Linked DNA regions of Endozoicomonas gorgoniicola. The protein of the gene in region 1 interacts with the protein of each later gene in a pairwise test. Links are inferred from orthologs where the notes say so. Each region holds a gene or a part of one and is shown on either strand. Other genes may lie near its edges. The genes, in order: ligA and leuS.

What was found.
Region 2: the proteins of ligA (region 1) and leuS interact in binary tests that used the Escherichia coli proteins (3 or more experiments, as listed by UniProt). The link is inferred for Endozoicomonas gorgoniicola from one-to-one orthologs.

What each region holds. Positions count from the first base shown.
Region 1 is NZ_JAPFCC010000001.1:3,543,082-3,552,788, forward strand. Bases 3,380-6,272 are described here. They hold ligA (NAD-dependent DNA ligase LigA), read right to left. Parts: upstream 5,907-6,272; coding sequence 3,852-5,906; downstream 3,380-3,851. Other genes in these bases: NX722_RS16305 (transglycosylase SLT domain-containing protein), read right to left, coding at 3,380-3,855; zipA (cell division protein ZipA), read right to left, coding at 5,974-6,272. Outside these bases: NX722_RS16290 (hypothetical protein), read right to left, coding at 1-1,282; NX722_RS16295 (YheU family protein), read left to right, coding at 1,472-1,702; NX722_RS16300 (YdgA family protein), read right to left, coding at 1,760-3,211; more of NX722_RS16305, read right to left, coding at 3,226-3,379; more of zipA, read right to left, coding at 6,273-6,993; chromosome segregation protein SMC, read right to left, coding at 7,168-9,707. UniProt on the Escherichia coli protein: DNA ligase that catalyzes the formation of phosphodiester linkages between 5'-phosphoryl and 3'-hydroxyl groups in double-stranded DNA using NAD as a coenzyme and as the energy source for the reaction.
Region 2 is NZ_JAPFCC010000001.1:3,845,900-3,855,879, reverse strand. The notes cover bases 4,581-7,746. They hold leuS (leucine--tRNA ligase), read right to left. Parts: upstream 7,382-7,746; coding sequence 4,781-7,381; downstream 4,581-4,780. Other genes in these bases: NX722_RS17520 (hypothetical protein), read right to left, coding at 7,472-7,746; NX722_RS17530 (response regulator), read left to right, coding at 4,581-4,707. Outside these bases: NX722_RS17550 (phospholipase D family protein), read left to right, coding at 1-919; NX722_RS17545 (lactoylglutathione lyase family protein), read left to right, coding at 962-1,474; NX722_RS17540 (MATE family efflux transporter), read right to left, coding at 1,546-2,910; NX722_RS17535 (hypothetical protein), read right to left, coding at 3,098-4,063; more of NX722_RS17530, read left to right, coding at 4,303-4,580; more of NX722_RS17520, read right to left, coding at 7,747-8,488; NX722_RS17515 (hypothetical protein), read right to left, coding at 8,633-9,697; NX722_RS17510 (SCP2 sterol-binding domain-containing protein), read right to left, coding at 9,962-9,980.

The DNA.
Region 1 (9,707 bases):
TGATACTGTCAATTTTTTCCTGAAACCATTCTTCTAATTCCTGCATCCGCTGACTACTGGACAACACATAACCCGTCGCTGAAGAACTCGTCTGCTTCAGGTATTCATCAAAAAAAACCTTTGTAACCGCATCAGGGTCACTCATCAGTGCCATAGATACAGAAACCAGACCATCCTGTAGCAAAGGCAGAATTTCAGAATCACGCCAGAAATAGTGATCATTGATATTTCTTATAAAGCTTCGGATTCTTCCTGCAGAAGTAATGGTAATTTTTGCCAGCATGCCAAGGTCGTCACCCTTGCCTGCCAGTGCGTAAGCACTACCCAATGCACCAAAACCGCCCCAGGCATCGGTGACTAGTTTGCTGCCAGGCTGACGAACAGTGCCATTCGCAGGCGACAGCGCCTCCCCTATTGGCTGAAAAGCAGTCAGCCCAATGCAGTCAACGATGTTTCCTGACAGCGATGAGAGCCAGAATGTGGCATAGCGCCCTGCCAGAGAAAGGTCAGCCATTGGTGTTAATAATTTTTGTATGAATGGATAACCAGTTGCCTGCACGGCGGCGGCCTGACAGGTTGACAGGGTCGGTGAAAGACCGAGATTCGCGAAAAACTGCTTAATGTCACGTCCTGCCTTCAGCTGCACCGGTAACAAGCCGTAACCGTGGGCATATGCGAACGCGCCTCCATCCTTAAAGTTATTTAACCGATCCCCTGTTGCCTTATCGATACCCCAGGAAAAAGCCACTCCCATCAAATGATAACCCAGTGTTTCAAGTGGGGACTGAACCCTGACATAAGGAGAGCGCCCGGGCTTATGCAGGACGGTCAGGCAGATCAGTTGGCCTTCATTACCTGGCGAGCGAATAACACGTTTTCTGGTCAGAGGGGTTTCCAGCCTTTCACTGTCAAATTCAGTTTGCCGCTCAAGGTTAATGAAAGGCAGATCCAGATACAGACCGTGATGGGTGTAATCAAACCCCTCCTCCGTGGCTGTGCTGCCAGGGCGGATCGGGTTGTATTCCAGGCTGTCCCAGTCAGCGTTCTTTAATTGCGGAGGAGCAACCAGATAAACGGTTGCAGTGGCATCAGGACCGACCAGAACACAGTTAGTCCCATCATCTTTAATCGTGCCGTCAGGCTGAATCTCAATAACAGGGTGCTGTTCATCAAGAGCTGCCGGCCAGGTGGCATTGAATGGTTCGACGCTCGACTCTGCACTACCGGGAAATAAAAAACCCGCTAGCAGGCTACCCAATAACAAAGAAAAGAACTGTCGCATATTATCTACAGGCTCTAGAAAATGAACGCTAAGAATAGACAGTTATCTTAAAGAACGCAGACAGTTACCAATTTATTTTTTAAGCACAATGTGAACTGACAGGAAGTATTCTGAATTCGCCCTGATATTTATTTCGGAACAAAAGTGCTATTTTATCCCTTCGAATAATGTTTGTTGGCAGAACGCTGAATGATCATACCTTATAAGGACATTGAACCCGATACACTCAACAACCTGATTGAAGAATTTGTCACCCGCGATGGCACCGACAATGGCTACGACCAGCCTCTGGAACAAAAAATAGAAAGTGTCCTGAAACAGCTACAGCAAGGGGAAGTCGTGGTTGTTTTTGACCCGAACCTGGCCAGCGTTAATATTGTGCCGAGAAATATGGTAGCCGCGATGGATGGTAGCCATTAAGGAAGCATATATTGCTGTTGGCTGTTGGCTGTTGGCTAAAAGCCAACAGCCAACTCCTCAAAGCGGAAACTGTGTCAACTCCACACCATTCAACATCAGCAACCCATCTTCCAGAGCCATTTTCAGGGTTCTGCTTTCCTGCCAGACCGCTTTAGCCTGCTGCATGCTGTTCAGGCATTGCATCTGCTCACCGGAATCCTGAAATTGCAGACAGGAAGCGGTAAGGAAGTCACCACTGTTCACCATGGTCTGACACATGGAAGTGTAAAGTACCGCTTCCGCTGGCTTCCCGCCCTGCTCCTGAACCATTTGCTGAGGAATATATTCACAGCCCCAGTCCAGCAGCTCATCGGACAAATGAACAGAAGCAGACACAGCCAGCGACTGCATCGCTGCATGAGTCATCAGGCTTTCTTCTATCGGTGTCTGAGGTGGGTTATCCAGAAACTGTTCTACAAATGCTTTAGTTTTGTCTGTACCTGTCAGATCAAAGGCAAAAGAAAAATGTCCTTTGCTGGTCTGTACCGAGACTTCATCAACCGCAATACGTGGCTGAGTACTGATTAAATCCCGTAACCACAGACCAGCATCGTCAACCGACATGACCTGTTCAGCATCACCGCGCCCCAGCAGTTCAGGGATACGTTCAAGCAGATTCCTGTCAAGATTTTCCACGCTGGAACTGATGCTTAACCCTTCAATCAGATTATCCAGCCCCTGGTCGGACAATAGCGGAACAGTCACTGAGCCAGTACTCATGACCATATGACTGCTCAGCTGGTCATTAGCCGTTGTCTGCTCACCTTCAGCCTGAAAGTTATCCACAACCAGCAATACATCGGAAGAAACGGAAGGCACAGAGTAAGAGACTTCCGGAGCCGTCATGGACCAGCTCTGTTCATGGGTACTGAATTCCACCACCGGAGAATTCATGGCCATGCGAAACAGGGGCTCACTGTTTTCATGCACCGTCCAGACCAGAGGTTCCATATCCACAGCAACGGTTCCGGAGCCCTGGCTGGTCAGCTGCCCCTCTGCTGGGTCAACCTGTAAAGTCAGCACCGATTCCGGATCCAGAGGCCATTCAATACCTTCTGTGGTCAGTCTGGCGGATACGGAACCGTTCAGATTCATAGAACCACTGATGGTTCCGGGCATGGTAAAACGAACACCCTGCTCATACGTGTAATAGTTAACGTCCAGATCACCGGAGATCATGCCCGGCACAGAAAACAGAGAGCCATGATTCAGAGTACCGGTCAGTTCCAGCGCCTGACCGTTAATCTTGCGCAAGCCCGTTCCCTGAAGTGTCAGTTCCAGATCCGTACTGCCATAACCCCGACTGATGGACAGGTTTTCAACACGATAGTCGTGCTGCTCTGCCAGATTGACCAGATCATTCTTCAAACGGCTTTCAAGAATAAAACCGTTCAGGGCTGGCATACCCAGTACCGCCAGGCCTGCCAGTCCGGCCATACCGGATATCCATAATTTTTTTGTATTCGTCATTGATTACTTCTTACTTATAGTTTGCAGCGACGCAGTTGCTCGCCATAATTACTGGCCCGACTCTTTACACGTCGTGCCGTATTCATCAGCCATGGCTTACTCTTGTGAGTACCACGGCGATACCCCCCCATACCTTCGTGATAGTTGAGATACAACTGATCAGCCCGCCACAGGGATACCCCATTCACACGACGGGCTTTATTGGTGTACCAGCCAATAAAATCAATTGCGTCAGCAAAGTCATCACGGCTTTTAAACCAGCCTCCGGTTTCATCCAGATATTCCTGCCAGGTACCGTCCTGCGCCTGGGCATAACCATAGGCTGAAGATTTACGCGGTAGCGGAATAAACAGGAAGTAAGGGCGAGGCGGCCGAACGTTGTGTCTGAAGCTGGATTCCTGATACATAATCGCCATCTGTACCTGCACAGGGGTTCCCCACTTCTTCTGGGATTTTTTTGCCGCCTTATACCAGCTGGGCTTTTCTCTGAAGATGCTACACAGGTTATGCCTGTCAGAAGGCGGAGCCGTACTACTGCACCCGCTTAACAGCAGGCTGATCAACAGGATCAGCCCCCCCAGTTTCTTAGTGTGGCTATTTTTAGAAAAGCTTTTTCTTAAGAACAAGGCCGATATTTGTATCATTCAACGCCCCAGTCCGCTTTCAGTGCTATGAAATCGTCTTCGGAAATCACTTTAACCCCAAGATTCTGTGCTTTGGTTAACTTCGATCCTGCTTTTTCTCCGGCCAGCAATACGGTGGTTTTTGCTGAAACAGACCCGGATACCTTAGCGCCCAGTTGTTGCAGAATCTCTTTTCCCTGATCTCTGGTCATAGAATGCAGGGAGCCGGTCAATACCCAGGTTTCTCCGGCCAGTGGTTGTGCTACGTCTTCAGCCGGTGCTTCAATAGCGGCCCATGTAACCCCCTGCTCCAGCAGTTCTGCAATCACGTCCTTATTATGAGGCTGACGGAAAAATTTCTCGATATGCGACGCCACAACAGGACCCACATCATCAACAGTTTGCAGATCATCAACACAGGCTGAACGAATGGCTTCCAGTTCTTTATAGTGGCTGACCAGACTGCGTGCCGTCGCCTCTCCCACTTCCCGAATACCCAGAGAATAAATAAAACGGGCAAGGGTTGTCGTACGACTGCGATCCAGGGCATTAATCAGGTTGGTGGCTGACTTTTTACCCATTCGCTCCAGGCCGGAAACCTGTTCTACCGTCAGTTTGTAGAGGTCGGCAACGGTATTAATCAGGCCTTTTGCCACCAGCTGGTCCACCAGTTTATCGCCCAGCCCTTCAATATCCAGCGCCTTGCGGGACGCATAATGCTTAATGGCTTCCTTACGCTGCGCGGAACAGAACAAACCACCGGAACAACGTGCCGATGCTTCACCTTCATCCTGCTCGATTTCAGAATCACACACCGGACAGGTGTCCGGCATAACAACATCTCGCAGCTGATCGTCTGAAGGCCGGCGGGAATGAACAACACCCACCACTTTAGGGATAACATCACCCGCCCGATGCACAATGACCGTATCACCTATTTTCAGATCGAGGCGGATAATTTCATCCATATTGTGCAACGTGGCATTACTGACCGTAACGCCCCCCACAAACACAGGCTCCAGTCTGGCGACAGGCGTTACCGCACCAGTTCGCCCCACCTGAAACTCAACGTCTTTCAGCAGGGTCATCTCTTCCTGCGCTGGAAACTTGCGGGCAATCGCCCAGCGTGGTGCGCGAGCCACAAAACCCAGCTGTTCCTGCAAAGCCAGGTCATTTACCTTGTAGACAATGCCGTCTATTTCATAAGGTAAACTCTGTCGTTTTTCTGCCAGCTGTCCGTAGTAATCTTCACAGGCTTTAATACCGGTGACGACCTGCATTTCAGGGTTAATGCGCAGCCCCCACTGACTGAACTGTTCCAGAATGTCAGCGTGTTTATCAGGCAGGCTACCCCCTTCGACAATACCGGCACTGTAACAGTACATATCCAGAGGACGACGTGCCGTCACTCTGGAATCCAGCTGCCGCAAACTGCCCGCAGCCGCATTACGGGGATTGACAAAGACCTTTTCTTCTCTGGCACGGGCGCGGGCATTCATCGTTTCAAAACCGGCTTTGGGCATGAAGATTTCACCGCGCACTTCCAGCCGTTCAGGCCAGCCTTTCCCCATGAGTTTAAGCGGTATGGATGAAATAGTCCGAACATTCTGGGTGATATCTTCCCCGGTGGTACCGTCACCACGGGTAGCACCACGAACCAGAATGCCATTCTCGTACAGCAAACTGACGGCAATACCATCCAGCTTGGGTTCACAGGCGTATTCGATATCAGCCGTAGCGGTCAGACGCTCTTTTACACGACGGTTAAAATCCTGCAGGTCGGCTTCATCGAAGGCATTATCCAGCGACAGCATCGGCAGTTCATGACGAACCTGACCAAACTCTTTCAGGGGGGCAGCACCGACACGCTGAGTAGGAGAATCTCCGGTGATCAATTCCGGATTGTCGGTTTCCAGTTGTTTCAGGCGTTGCAGTAACTGGTCGTAAGCGGCGTCACTGATCTGTGGATCATCCAGCACGTAATAACGATGGTTGTGGTGGTTAATCTGCTGACGCAGGTCCTGAATTTCCTGCTCAACATCTTCCTGAGAGAATAGATTTAGGTCAGTCATGGTCCGGGAGAGTATTAAAGCCCCGTCTTTTAAATAACATTTAACAACGACGGGGCTGACAAGAGAATTAGTGAGAAAGCTTGATCGCCAGCTGCTTACGTTCGTAATCACGAATGCGCTGGCGACAATGCTCCAGTGTCTGCTGGGTCATTACACTCATATTCTCATCCTTGAGTTCACCGCCAAGATCCAGTGCCAGCTGCTTTGCAGTTTCTTCCATCTGGGCAAAGGCTTTCTGCGGTGCTTCCGGTCCGGGCAGGCACAGAAACAGGCTGAGAATCGTCGTTTCTGTCGCTTCCATCTGTTCGATATCAAACGTACCCGGTTTTACACCGTTGGCAAGGCTGAACTGTATCTGTCCACTGCCGTCTTTGCTGCTGTAGCGATGGAAAATCGACCGATCACCAAAGCGCATGCCAGCCGTCAGTACACTTTGCAGCAGGCGGGTACCATCAAACAGCTCATTGTTTTTAGCCAGCACGTTAATGACGATCACTTCTTCAATAGCAGGGCGGTCAGACAGCTTTTCCTTGTCCTTTTCCACCTTCCTGACAGGTCGTTGCTTAGCCCTTGTCTCTGGAGCAGCAGGCTCAGCCATCGCTGCTACGGAGTCTGCACCATCCCGGATTTTATGCTGTAAAGGCTTAATCTCATCCATCGGTTGTGGCTGGTCATCGACAGAAGGTGCAGCAGGCTGTTCAAACCCGGTCTCCACGTTTCCTGCACGACCACTGGCTAACGGCTCGGACAGATCCAGCCCTGGTTCAATGGCTGAGCCAAAGTCCATGCTGTCAAAATCCGGTTCGATACGGTCAAAACGATTTGACCGATCTTCCCTGCGTACACGTTTTGGTGCATCAGACTCAACCGCCTCAGTTTCTGGCAGTTCATCCTGCGCACTGGTGGGACGCGCGCCGCCATTGGGCAGCTCACTGGAAAATGACTCGTCGTAGCCTTTTACTTCTTCAATTCCAAACGTCAACTCAGAGGCTCGTTTACGAGCCAGACGCATACGGCGGTATCCATCAATAATTACTCCAATAATGACGATAACTCCGATTACTATCAGCCACTCTCGTAAACTCATGTCCATGCCATCCGTCTTACCGCACTTTCCGGTTGCTCAGTGCTTACTACCTGACTCCCGAACCGGAAAAATAAGGTGTATTTCATTCAATGGTACATCAAAAATACATGAATCGGACTACCTTGAAAGCAATACACGACCATGTTGTTATACTACATTACTGCTACACCGCTACTACATTGCAGCCATAGCAGCTGCTTCTTCAATATCCACAGACACCGGCCGGGAAACTCCAGGCTCCTGCATGGTAACCCCCACCAGCTGATTAGCCGCCTGCATTGCAATCTTGTTGTGGGTGATGTAGATGAACTGTACCTTGTCACTCATCTCCGACACCATTTTTGCATAGCGGCCAACGTTAGCGTCATCCAGTGGCGCATCCACCTCGTCCAGCATACAGAACGGCGATGGATTCAACTGGAAGATGGCAAAAACCAGCGCAATGGCAGTCAGTGCCTTTTCCCCGCCGGATAACAGGTGGATAGTACTGTTCTTTTTACCGGGCGGCTGTGCCATGATCGCCACACCGGTATCCAGCAGATCTTCGCCCGTCAGTTCCAGATAAGCCCGGCCTCCGCCGAACACTCTGGGAAACAGATCCTGCAGACCTGAATTTACCTTATCAAAGGTATTCTTGAAACGTTGCCGGGTTTCCCGGTCAATCTTCCTGATTGCATTCTCTAACGTTTCCAGCGCAGATTCCAGATCTTCGTTCTGGGCGTCCAGATAGTTTTTGCGTTCAGACTGGGTTTCATACTCTTCAATCGCTGCCAGATTGATCGCCCCAAGTCGTTCAATCCGAGCCTGCAGACGTTCCAGTTCATACTCCCAGCCCTGCTCTGAAGCCTCTTCCGGCATATTAGCCAGCACCGTTTGCAGGTCAAACTGATCTTCTTTTAACTGTTCAGCCAGTGTCGTCCGGCGTACCTGCATGCCCTGCCAGTCCATACGCAGTTTTTCCAGACGGGAACGGGCAGTCTGTGCTTTCTGCTCAGCGGCCTGACGCTCTTTCTCATATTGTTGCAGATGCTGTTCAACCTTTTCCAGTTCACTGCGGGCGGTCTGCATGGCCTCTTCTTCTTCCAGCCGACGCGTCAGCAAAGCTTCCAGCTGCTCCTGTAATTCACCTTCAGGTGAGTGGGATTCATTCAGGGAAGCCTGTAACAGTTCCCTTCGCTCACGCAGTTTAGTGGACTGCTGGCTCAGCCGTTCGATGGCTGCCCGCAATGACATGACCTGACTGTTGATGCTCTGTTGTCGCAGTGCCAGCTGATGGGAACGCTCTTTATCGTGACGGGAGCGCTGTCGCACGTCTTCCAGCTTTTCACGACAACGTTCACGTTTTTCCAGCAGTTCATCTTTATGACTGCTGTCGTATTCCATAAGGTCCAGAGCTTCCTGCAATTTCAGGCGGGATTCATTCACTTGCTCCTGCTCAAGCAATTGCTGTTCCCGACAATCCGCCAGTTCCTGCTCCAGACGCCTGCGTCGCTCAGAAAACTGCTCCAACCGGACTTTGCGCCCCTGTAAGTCAGCACGCACTTCACCCTGCTGCCGGTTCAGATCAGACAACTGCTGTTGAATTTCCTTACGGAGACTTTCCAGAACATCGCCCTTCTCTCTGTGGTTTTGCAGGTCCTCGGCCAACTGTTCGAGAGTCTGCTCCAACTGTTCCAGTTTAATGGTCAGCGCTTCCAGCTCCTGCTGCCGTTCAAGCACCCCCGAGCTGTTATCGGCACTGCGATTAACCCGCAGCCAGCTGCGGGACAGCCAGATACCTTCCGGGGTAATGATCGATTCATGGGGTTCCAGTGACGCACGCAGCCCTAACGCTTTGTCCAGCGATTCACAGGTAAAAATACCGGCCAGCAATGGCAGGGCTTCACTACCAGCCACCACTTTACTGGCCAGAGCCACCAGCCCCGATTTATCCGCCTGCGGTGTTACGGTCTGGCTGGAATCCAGCAATATGGCTGAACCCTGTTCCAGATTACCGAGAAAACTGGCAACCGGATCAAAGCCATCGACACATAATGCCTGCAAACTGTCGCCCAAAACCGTTTCCATGGCCAGCTCCCAGCCACTGTCCACCTGCAGTTTTTCTGCCAGCCGGGGACGGTTCTGCAACCCATGTTCTTCCATCCACACCAGTACGCCGGTATCCTGCCCCATGGCGGCCTGTTGCAAGGCTTCCAGAGAGGCATGCCGACCACGCAGGGTACTGAGTTCAGAACGGCTGCGATCACGCTGCTCCAGTCGTTCATCCACTGCCGTACGATTCTGTTCGATTTCGGTCAGGGTATCTTCCTGACGCAGTTCCTGAGTCTCACGCGTCATTTCCAGTTCGGTCAGACGCTCAGCCAGCAGTTCAATTTCTTCCTGGTCTTCACCACCGCCAAGGCCATCCAGTTCGCCTTTCAGGCGCTGGTCTCGCTCGGACAGACGCTGAATCACCTGTTCAGCGTGTTGAATGCGGGACTGTTCGACTTCTGCCGTACGACGAGGTTCATGGGAACGCTGGTTAAACTGATCCCATTCCTGCTGCAGCCGGTGCATCTCTTCTTCCGCCTGAGCCAGCGCATCACCGGAACCGGCTTCCTGCTCCAGCAGCATTTCCAGCTCAGGTTCAATCTCCAGTTTCTCGGCTTCGAGCAGCTCCAGCTGTTCCTGATCATCCGCCATCTGTTCACGGGCTTCCTGCCAACTGTGTTCCA
Region 2 (9,980 bases), 300 kb from region 1 along the record:
GGTTCAGATTGGTGCAGCTGTACCGGATATTTCTGTCGATTTTGATGAATACTGGAGCAGTAACCACAGCTATCCGGCTGAAACGATCATCAAGAATTACAACGTCTCTGATAAAAAGCGCGCCAGGCTGATGCTCAAGCTGGAAAAAGCCGTGCAGACGCCTGAGGGACAGCAGTATTTTGAGCGTTTGTACAATGCTCCGATCATCCAGAAACTGGCTGAGGACGATTTGCAGTGGTTCTGGGGACAAGCCAATGTTTATGCGGATGCACCCGATAAAATTGAACGGGTCGACATTGATAACAGTATTCATCTGACGCCCAGGCTGGAGCCGTATTTCCAGAAAGCGCAAAAAGAAGTGATTATGGTGTCGGCTTATTTTATACCCGGTAAGGAAGGCATGGCCTTTATTCGCTCGCTGGTAAAACGCGGGGTTCGGGTAACCATTGTCACCAATAGTCTGGCTTCTATCGATGTTGGCATTGTCCATGCGGGTTATCGTCAGTATCGCCCGGAGCTGCTGGATCTTGGTGTTCAACTGATTGAGATGAAACCCAGGACGAATGAAAAGAAGAACCTGATCAAAGGTTCCAGCAGTCGCGCAAGTCTGCACGCAAAGACCTATATCATCGATGGCGATATCATGTTTGTCGGATCGCTGAACCTTGATCCACGTTCCATCAGGCTAAATACTGAAAACGGTGTGATCTACCATTCACCAGAATTGGTCACTTACATGAAAGAAGAAATACTGGGTGCAGACCGAAAGCTCTCTTGGGTGCTGAGAAAAAACGGCAATACGATTGAGTGGGTGAATGGTCAGGGAGAAGTCGATGCTACAACCGACCCGGAAACGTCCTGGCTGCTGCGTACCAGTATACGGCTATTGTCTATTTTTCCCATCGAAAGCCAGTTGTAGTCTATGCTGACTCCTGAAACGAGCCCGTTTCAGGAGTTGTTCATGTCCAGCCGCACACACCCTTATCCCCGTAGTTTCAGCCATATCGGGCTGTCTGTACCTGACCTTGAAAAAGCTGTCGAATTTTACACCGAGGTGCTGGGCTGGTATCTGATTATGCCTCCCACCGACATCATGGAAGATGACAGTGCTATTGGTGTGATGTGTACTGATGTGTTTGGCAGTGGCTGGGGATCTTTTCGGATTGCCCATTTATCAACGGGTGACCGGATAGGTGTCGAGGTCTTTCAGTTCCCCAACCATGAAACACCTGAGAATAATTTTGAATACTGGAAAACCGGCGTCTTTCATTTCTGTGTTCAGGACCCGGATGTAGAAGGACTGGCAGACCGTATTGTTCGCCATGGTGGCAGGCAGAGAATGCCTGTCAGGTACTATTTCCCCGGTGAGAAACCTTATCGGATGGTCTATATGGAAGATCCTTTTGGCAATATTCTCGAAGTTTACTCGCACAGTTATGAGCTGACGTATTCTGCGGGCGCTTACGGTCAATGAAGTCAGCCCTCCTCCAGAAGGGCTTCAGGTCTTATTTCACCGTGAGTACTTTTTTATTCGCAAAGGGCTGTTCATGCTGCCTGTAATGCAGCTTTGTGCTGCACTTTCTTGAGCTTTGGCAGCTCCCTTGCAAACACAGTCAGTGTCAGAATACAGGCCAGGACATCGGATACCGGAAAGGCCAGCCAGACGCCTTTCAGCTCAAACACCTGTGGCAACAGGTAGAGCATCGGAATCAAAATTAAGACCTGTCGGCTTAGCGTCAAAATAAATGCAGCAACAGGCTTGCCTATCGCCTGAAAATAGCCAGCAGCAATGTTCTGGGCTGCCGCCAGTGGCATCAGGACAGTGATCGTTTTCAGCCCCTGAACCCCCAGCTCCAGAACGGTTTCATCACTGGTAAACAGCTGAATCAGCGTTTCCGGAAAACTCCATGCCAGAACTGCCAGAGCCCCGGAGACAATGGTTCCGAACAGAATGGATTTATAGACGACTGCGAGAACCCGGTCATACTGTCTGGCGCCATAGTTGTAACCTGCGATAGGCAGAAAGCCCTGTGTCATACCAATAATCGGAACAAACAGCAGGGAGATGATTCTGTGCAGTATGCCATAAACCGCAACCGCTATAGGCCCTCCGTATAAATACAGACTCTGGTTAAGCAGTATTACCATGACACTGGCTGCACCTTGTCGTCCAATGGTAGATGCTCCAAGAGACAGGGTTTCACGAATAATGGCTTTGTCCCATCGGAAATACTGTCGTTTGATTTTAAGCTGACTGCCCCCACGCAGATAAAACGACAACAGGTAAACCAGTCCGGCAATCTGGGACAGAACGGTAGCGATAGCCGCACCCTTCAGCCCCATATCCATAAAGATAACAAAGACGATATCCAGTATCAGATTGATAGCCGACGACAGGCACATGCCAATAACAGAATATTTGGTCAGGCCTTCAGCACGCAGTGTATTGTTCATACACATCCAGCAGCCCAGGATGGGAATCCCCATAAGAATGATGGTGTAATATTCCATGGCATAGGGAAGTATCTCCCCGCGCCCACCAAACACAGAGAGAATTTCAGTCGCATAAATACCGCTAAGCACAGAAACCGTCGTACAGATCAGTGCTGCCAGTGAGAGTGCATTACCAAAAGCCAGTCGTGCGGTTTCAAGATCCTTTGCCCCAAGGCTGCGTGAGATAATGGATGAACTACCGACGCCGATGCCCATGCCAAGAGTCGGAATCAGCATGCTGACAGGCAATACGACAGACATTCCTGCAATAGCCATGGCACCGGCATACTGACCGACGATAATAGTATCGATGATGTTATACATCATCAGAACCAGAATGCCTGAGCATGCTGGCAGTGTCATATTCATGAGTAATTTGCCGATGGGGGCATTACCCAGCCGATTTAGTTGGCTCATAAAGATAGGGTCGGCAGGCGTCTGCCCTGTTAGTGACAGACGCCTGAACCTTTTTCGTTCAATTAAGTAGTACAGAAGTACATATCATAAAGTGAAACGGCAATGTATTGAGCTACGGGAAGATCGGGGAAAGTGCGTAGGTATCTGGTAACTGAATCCCCGCCTTCGCGGGGATGGCGATTAGAAGTTATATACCTCTGGGGGTGAGGGATAGCAGTGTTTTCTGTGCCAGTTTCAGCTCTTCGTTCCAGAACTCTTTTTTATGCAGCTGGTCTATTTTGTGGAACAGGGCTTCTGTCAGCTGCTGAGTCATCTGTGTCTGAAAACGGGGGTGATGTATCACCTGCGAAATGCAGTTGCTGTAAAGGGAATAGGTGTCTTCGGGGTTGTCTTCGGGCAGGTTTATGGCCTTTTCCAGGGATTTGAATGCATCAGAATACTGACCCTGTTGCATGGCTTCTAACGCCTGTTCCCTGAACCAGGCTGCTCCAACCGGTACACCAAACTGGGCAAGATCCCTTGACCAGATGCCCTGTTCACACAGTTGCTCTAACTGATCCAGAATGATTTTGGGAGAAGTACCCTGCTTTTTCTCATCATCCATAAAGCCCAGCCATGCCTCGATTTCCAGATCACCCATCCCTTCTGTGAAATCATGGGGAACCCCTTTACGGTGCTTTTTAGACAGTTCGAGGGTATCAATGGCCGCTTTGTAATGCTCGTTCCGCACCTGGATGAAAATAGCAACAAACAGTGCCTTGCCTTTTATGCCTTTGATTTTGGCATCCTCGTGGGAGAGCCCCCATTCCAGCAGCCCCGGTTCCATATCCGCCGCTCCTTTATGGATATGACCCAGTGCCCGGATGATCTGTTCGGGAGTGTATTCATGTTCAAGCATGAAGCTGAAAACAGAGTAAAGCTGCTTGGGGTGATTGTTTTCAATCGCCTGCTTCAGAAAACTATCCACCTGGTTTTTGGTCGCTTTTTCGCTAATAGCGGGAAAGTCGTCATGGCAGGTAGGCTTTCTTTCCAGCACCGGCTTGTCGATGATCGAAACCGGCTCAATGGGCAGCCCTGTTTCAAGATCGTGTCCCAGGGCGTTAGCTGCTTCTTCCAGCTTCATTGCATGCAGATTACTGGCCGTGGGCTTCATAGATCTCTTCCTGTGCTGATTTAATGTGAGTTAAAGGCTTATTTCTTGTATTTCGGACTTTCCGGCCATTGATTAAGGCAATTGCTGACTTTTTTACCGGCAGATGATGGTTTTCATGGGTTACCGTAAAAGAGTCGGCTTTTTGTCATGAGGCAATAGTTTCAGAAGATTGAAGGTAAGTTTTTTCCTCCGGCAACCGATGATGTATAAACCTGTAGCGAATAAGTAGGGTGAGCACCTTGGATGACTATCAGTCAATTCTTAACGGTAAAGAGATTCTGGTGGCAGAAGACAACCCTGCTAATCAGATGGTAATGAAAAAGCTGTTAAAGAAAGTCGGTATCGTGGCGGAGTTTGCTGAAAACGGGCAAATCGCTCTGGACAGTTACCAGCAAAACCATGAACGCTGGCAACTGGTGTTGATGGATTGTGAAATGCCGGTGCTGGACGGTTACGATGCGACTGCTGCCATCAGGCAGTTCGAAGAAGAAGCGGGTTTAGATCGGAAGTTGATTATCGGGCTCAGCGCCCATGCCATTCATGAGTTAAAAAAGAAAGCCCTGGAACGAGGCATGGACGACTACCTTACCAAGCCGATTGACCGGGATTTGCTTTACCAGACGCTGGTTGGCTATCTCTCGTAAAAAAAGACCGGCGCAATACCGGTCTTTCTTCAGAATCATCTATCGATGATCAGCGAGCAGCTCAGTTGGCAGCTCAGTTGGCAACAATATTCACCAGCTTGCCCGGCACTACAATCACCTTACGAATGGTCTTGCCATCGGTAAATTTGGTGACGTTTTCCTGCTCAAGAGCCAGTTTTTCAACTTCGTCCTTAGCCATGTCCGCAGGCACTTCCAGCTTGGCGCGAACCTTGCCATTGACCTGAATCACCATCGTGATGGCGTCTTTCTTCAGGGCCGATTCATCCACCACTGGCCAGCTGGCTCCAATGACAGCTTCCGTATGACCCAGTGACTGCCAGATGCTGTGCATGGCGTGTGGTGCAATCGGAGCCAGCATCAGGGTGGTGGCTTCCAGTGCTTCACGCATAACGGCACGACCTTGCTCGCTGTTGTCCCTGAACTTGCTCAGGGCGTTGTTCAGTTCCATGATGGCAGCGATGGCGGTGTTGAAGGTCAGACGACGGGCGCAGTCGTCAGATACCTTCTTAATGGTTTCGTGAGTCTTACGACGCAGGTCTTTTTGTTCCTTGCTCAGGACATTCAGATCCAGAGCAACGGTGTCAACACCTGCAACATGGTCTGCCACCTGTTTCCAGAAACGACGCAGGAAGCGGTGAGCGCCTTCAACGGCACTTTCAGACCACTCCAGAGTCTGCTCGGGAGGCGCAGCAAACATGGTGTACAGACGAATGGTGTCGGCACCGTACTGGTTGATCATCTCCTGCGGATCAATACCGTTGTTCTTGGACTTGGACATCTTACTCATGCCCGCGTGTTCAACGGTTTCGCCCGTCTCGTTCAGCGTCGCTTTTACCAGACGACCTTTGTCGTCGAACTCCATGTCAACGTCGGTGGGCGCGATCCACTGTTTAACGCCTTTTTCGTCCAGCTTGTAGAACGTGTCCGCCAGAACCATACCCTGACACAGCAGGCGCTTGAACGGCTCGTCGCTATCCACCAGACCGGCATCACGCAGCAGCTTGTGGAAGAAGCGGGAGTACAGCAGGTGCATCACTGCATGCTCAATACCACCGATGTACTGGTCAACCGGCAGCCAGTAGTTGGCAGCAGCCGGGTCCAGCATCTGGTCATCGGACTGTGGAGAACAGTAACGGGCGTAGTACCAGCTGGACTCCATAAAGGTATCGAAGGTATCGGTTTCCAGTGTTGCCGCTGCACCGTTATGAGTGGTTTTTGCCCACTCAGGATCAGCCTTGATCGGGGACTGAACGCCATTCATTTCCACATCTTCCGGCAGGCGTACCGGCAATTCTTCCAGAGGAACAGGAATTTCAGTTCCGTCTTCCAGATATTTCATCGGGATAGGCGCGCCCCAGTAGCGCTGGCGGCTCACACCCCAGTCACGCAGACGATAGTTCACCTGCTTTTCGCCTTTGCCCTCGGCAACCAGTTTGTCGCAGATTGCATTGAAGGCTGCTTCAAAGTGCATACCATCGAATTCGCCGGAGTTCACCAGCTTACCTTTTTCGGTGTAAGCGGCTTTGGTCAGGTCGCACTCTGCATCAGCGTTCAGAGGTTCGATAACCTGTTCAATGGGCAGACCAAAGCGTTGGGCAAACTCATAGTCGCGCTGGTCATGACCCGGAACTGACATCACCGCGCCAGTGCCGTAATCCATCAGTACGAAGTTTGCTGCCCAGACCGGTACTTCACGGCCTGTGATCGGGTGAATAGCACGCAGGCCGGTATCAACACCCATTTTTTCCATGGTCGCCATTTCGGCTTCAGTGACACCGTTGCTCTTGCACTCATCAATGAATGCAGCCAGTTTTTCATTGCTGGCAGCTGCGGCTTTGGTCAGTGGGTGCTCTGCGGCAAGAGCCACGTAAGTAATACCCATCACGGTGTCCGGACGGGTGGTATAAATCTGGAAGTCTTCCGGCGCACCAGCTATCGGGTTAGCAAGTTTGAAGGTCATCTGCACACCTTCAGAACGGCCAATCCAGTTACGCTGCATCGCCTTGACCTGTTCCGGCCACTCTTCCAGCTTGTCCAGGTCAGCCAGCAGTTCGTCGGCGTAGTCTGTGATTTTGATAAACCACTGTGGCAGCTCTTTGCGCTCTACCAGAGTGTCACAGCGCCAGCAGCGTCCGTCTTCAACCTGTTCATTAGCCAGTACCGTCGCGTCGTTCGGACACCAGTTAACGTTGGACATTTTCTTGTACACCAAACCTTTTTCATACAGTTTGGTGAAGAACCACTGTTCCCACTTGTAGTAATCCGGCTGACAGGTTGCCAGTTCGCGGTCCCAGTCGTAACCAAAGCCCAGACGCTTCAGCTGGCCTTTCATGTACTCAATATTTTCGTAAGTCCACGGGGCGGGGGCGGTCTTGTTTTTAATGGCTGCGTTTTCCGCAGGCAGACCGAAGGCATCCCAACCCATTGGTTGCATGACATTTTTGCCCTGCATGCGTTGATAGCGGGAAATCACGTCACCAATGGTGTAGTTGCGAACGTGACCCATGTGTAGTCGACCACTGGGGTATGGGAACATGGAAAGGCAGTAGTATTTCTCCTTTCCTTCGTCCTCGGTCACAGCAAAGCTGTTGTTTTTTTCCCAGTAAGACTGGGCATCAGTTTCGATCTGATGCGGGTGGTAATGCTCTTCCATCATAGCTCTAATAAATAGCTCTATCGAGAATCAGGTATTGGGTTTAAACGGCCAAGGATACCTCAGTGAAACCGCTTGGGATAGCATTCTTTACAGCTCTTCCCTGCCAGCAAATGACTCTTTCTCATAGGGTGCATAGGAGTGGTAGGCATCATGCTTAATCTGAATACCTGGTATTTCCAGCTTGTTTGGAGTTGGCGGCTCAGGAAGACGGCCTAAGGGGTAATGGCAGGTGTTGGGAACAGCGTACTCTTTTTGAACTGCTGAAAGCCTGCCTATAGCGCATTTGAATTCGTCAGAGGTGTGCGGCATAGGGTTATGCTCTCTGGCTTCGTTTGGAATATTTATCCACTCGCTGCCAGGTATCCCCCCGGCAAGAGACAGTTTCATAATACTGGTTGATTTTCGAGTCTTGCTGGAGAGTGATTTTTGTTCAAAAGCTATTGCTAAGTTAAAGTTACCCTGTTCATCCTTGTAGATATCAAACCCGGTCATCGGCTTGGTCTTGTCAATATTTATCCGCTCTTCACCTATTGACAGAAATCTACTAGAAACGATGACTCCCTGATTAAAGTTAACAAGCTTCCTTCTATCAATATCAATGATAAAGAGATAGCCTTTTTGCATAACGAATAGCCAGTTTTTCCCAAAAGCACGATTAAATTCAGTGTGGAAAGCTAAGTAGGCAGGAGATCGTTGCCATGGTTTTATTGTAATGGGAAATAGGAGTTTATAATGAAATTGAAAATCTTCAGCATTAAACCAGATCAACGAACGTGTGGGAAGCTTGACAGACTCAATGGATTTGGATTGACCACTTCTGCCAATGTATATACGACCATTAGAGCAGGCGAAAGCAAACTCACCGTTGCCCAGGTCTTGAAAAATTTTAGGCCTGGGGTGGCCTGATTTATCAGGCTTTTCTATTGGACAGTCAGCAAGAGTGCCACTAAAGGCACTTGTCCATGAACCGTATGAGTATTCAATGACAACGGCATTCCCATTATCGCCTACTGTGGCCAGCTGGTGAACGAGGCGTGCTTTAACGTTTGTTGAGGCACTCAGGATAACGGTAGAAAAAAATAGTGTTTTAAATAACCATTCCATAAAGCAAACCCTTGAGTTTATGAATTAGCCAGCACAGTTTGCAGTACTGAAGCTCACAGCAGGATAGCTCAATTGGTTCATTAGCAACTTTCTTGTAATAAGTTTTTCAGGATGCCTCCGTGAAACCACCCGGGGCAGCTTTCTTTACAGCTCTTGCCAGCCAAAAGCATTTTCGTTTGTGCGCATGCGAACGCTGTAATCGGTATTGTCAGGTGATCTTTCAAAGGTGATATGGGAGTGGTAATGATCCAGCTGAGGCTGATCGCCCGTTAAGCCTTTTAGCTCTCTGGGGGCAGGAGGCTTGTTTAGTTTATGAGGCCAGTGGCAACTCTTGGGAAGATCTTCTCCCAGAATGCCGGATCGCCAGTCGGCTATATCACAATTGAATTTGTCAGAGCCGTAATTAGAGGGAGCATGGTAATGTGCCGGGGGATTACCTGGCTGATTTTGCCATTGTTGCCCGGGAGTGCCGTCGGGTAGGGGCAGGCGTTGAATAAGAAGCTTAGGTTTTTTTGTTTTTTCACTGGGTAATTCCATTGCCCCCAGCAAATGAAATGTGTCTTGTTTGTCCTTATAAATATCAAACCCCGCCATTGGCAGGGTATAATCGATGTTGTGTCGATCATTGCCCATTCGCAGGTAACTATAGCCATAAAAGCCCAAATATATAGGCCAGCTTGGTATTGAAACGAGTTGTTTTGTATTGATATCAATAATAAACAGGTTGCCTTTCTGGGCAGCAAACAGCCAGTTTTTTCCAAAGGTATCGTTAAACTCTTTGTTGAACACTATCAATACGGGTGACGTTTTCGATTCAAGAAAAATCCCAATCTTCTCATTTTTATAAAAAGATGCTGTGTCATACCAGAACATGTAACTTGTGGGAAGCTGGACAGAATCAGCGGGCTTGCCATTTTCGGCAATAAACACATAACCATTAGAACAGCCAAAAGCAAACTGATTTTTGTCCAAAGGTTGGTGAGAGGCATTTGGAAAAAAATCATTTAAATTACCATTTGCTTCTGCCCTGCAGCCCTCGAGAGTGTTTTCAAACACGACCTGCCAGTTTTCAGCACCAGAATTTTCTATGACAACCGCTGTTCCTGCTGAATCTATGCCAGCTAGCTGATAGACGACTTCGGCATGAGTGTTGGTTGAAGCAATCGTGAAGAATGGCGTTAAGAGCAGTGCGTAAAATAACTTGTTCATTGAACTGAACTTGTGGATCTGAGCATTTTTCCAAATCCGATTGTGAATACGAACAATGAAGAAATATAGTTCAATTTATATTGGCGGGTGACTTTTTCGATGGCAGTTAAGTGTGCAGGTATTGCAGGTAGGTGTGCAGGTATTGCAGGTAGGTGTGCAGGTATTGCAGCGGGAGTAAAAAGGAACTCTCAATCAGCCATGAGCAGCAGTCACATGACTGACTGAGAGTGTTCTGTTGTGATGAGCTGGAAGTAGTGAGCGATTCTACTGCTTGAACAGCTCA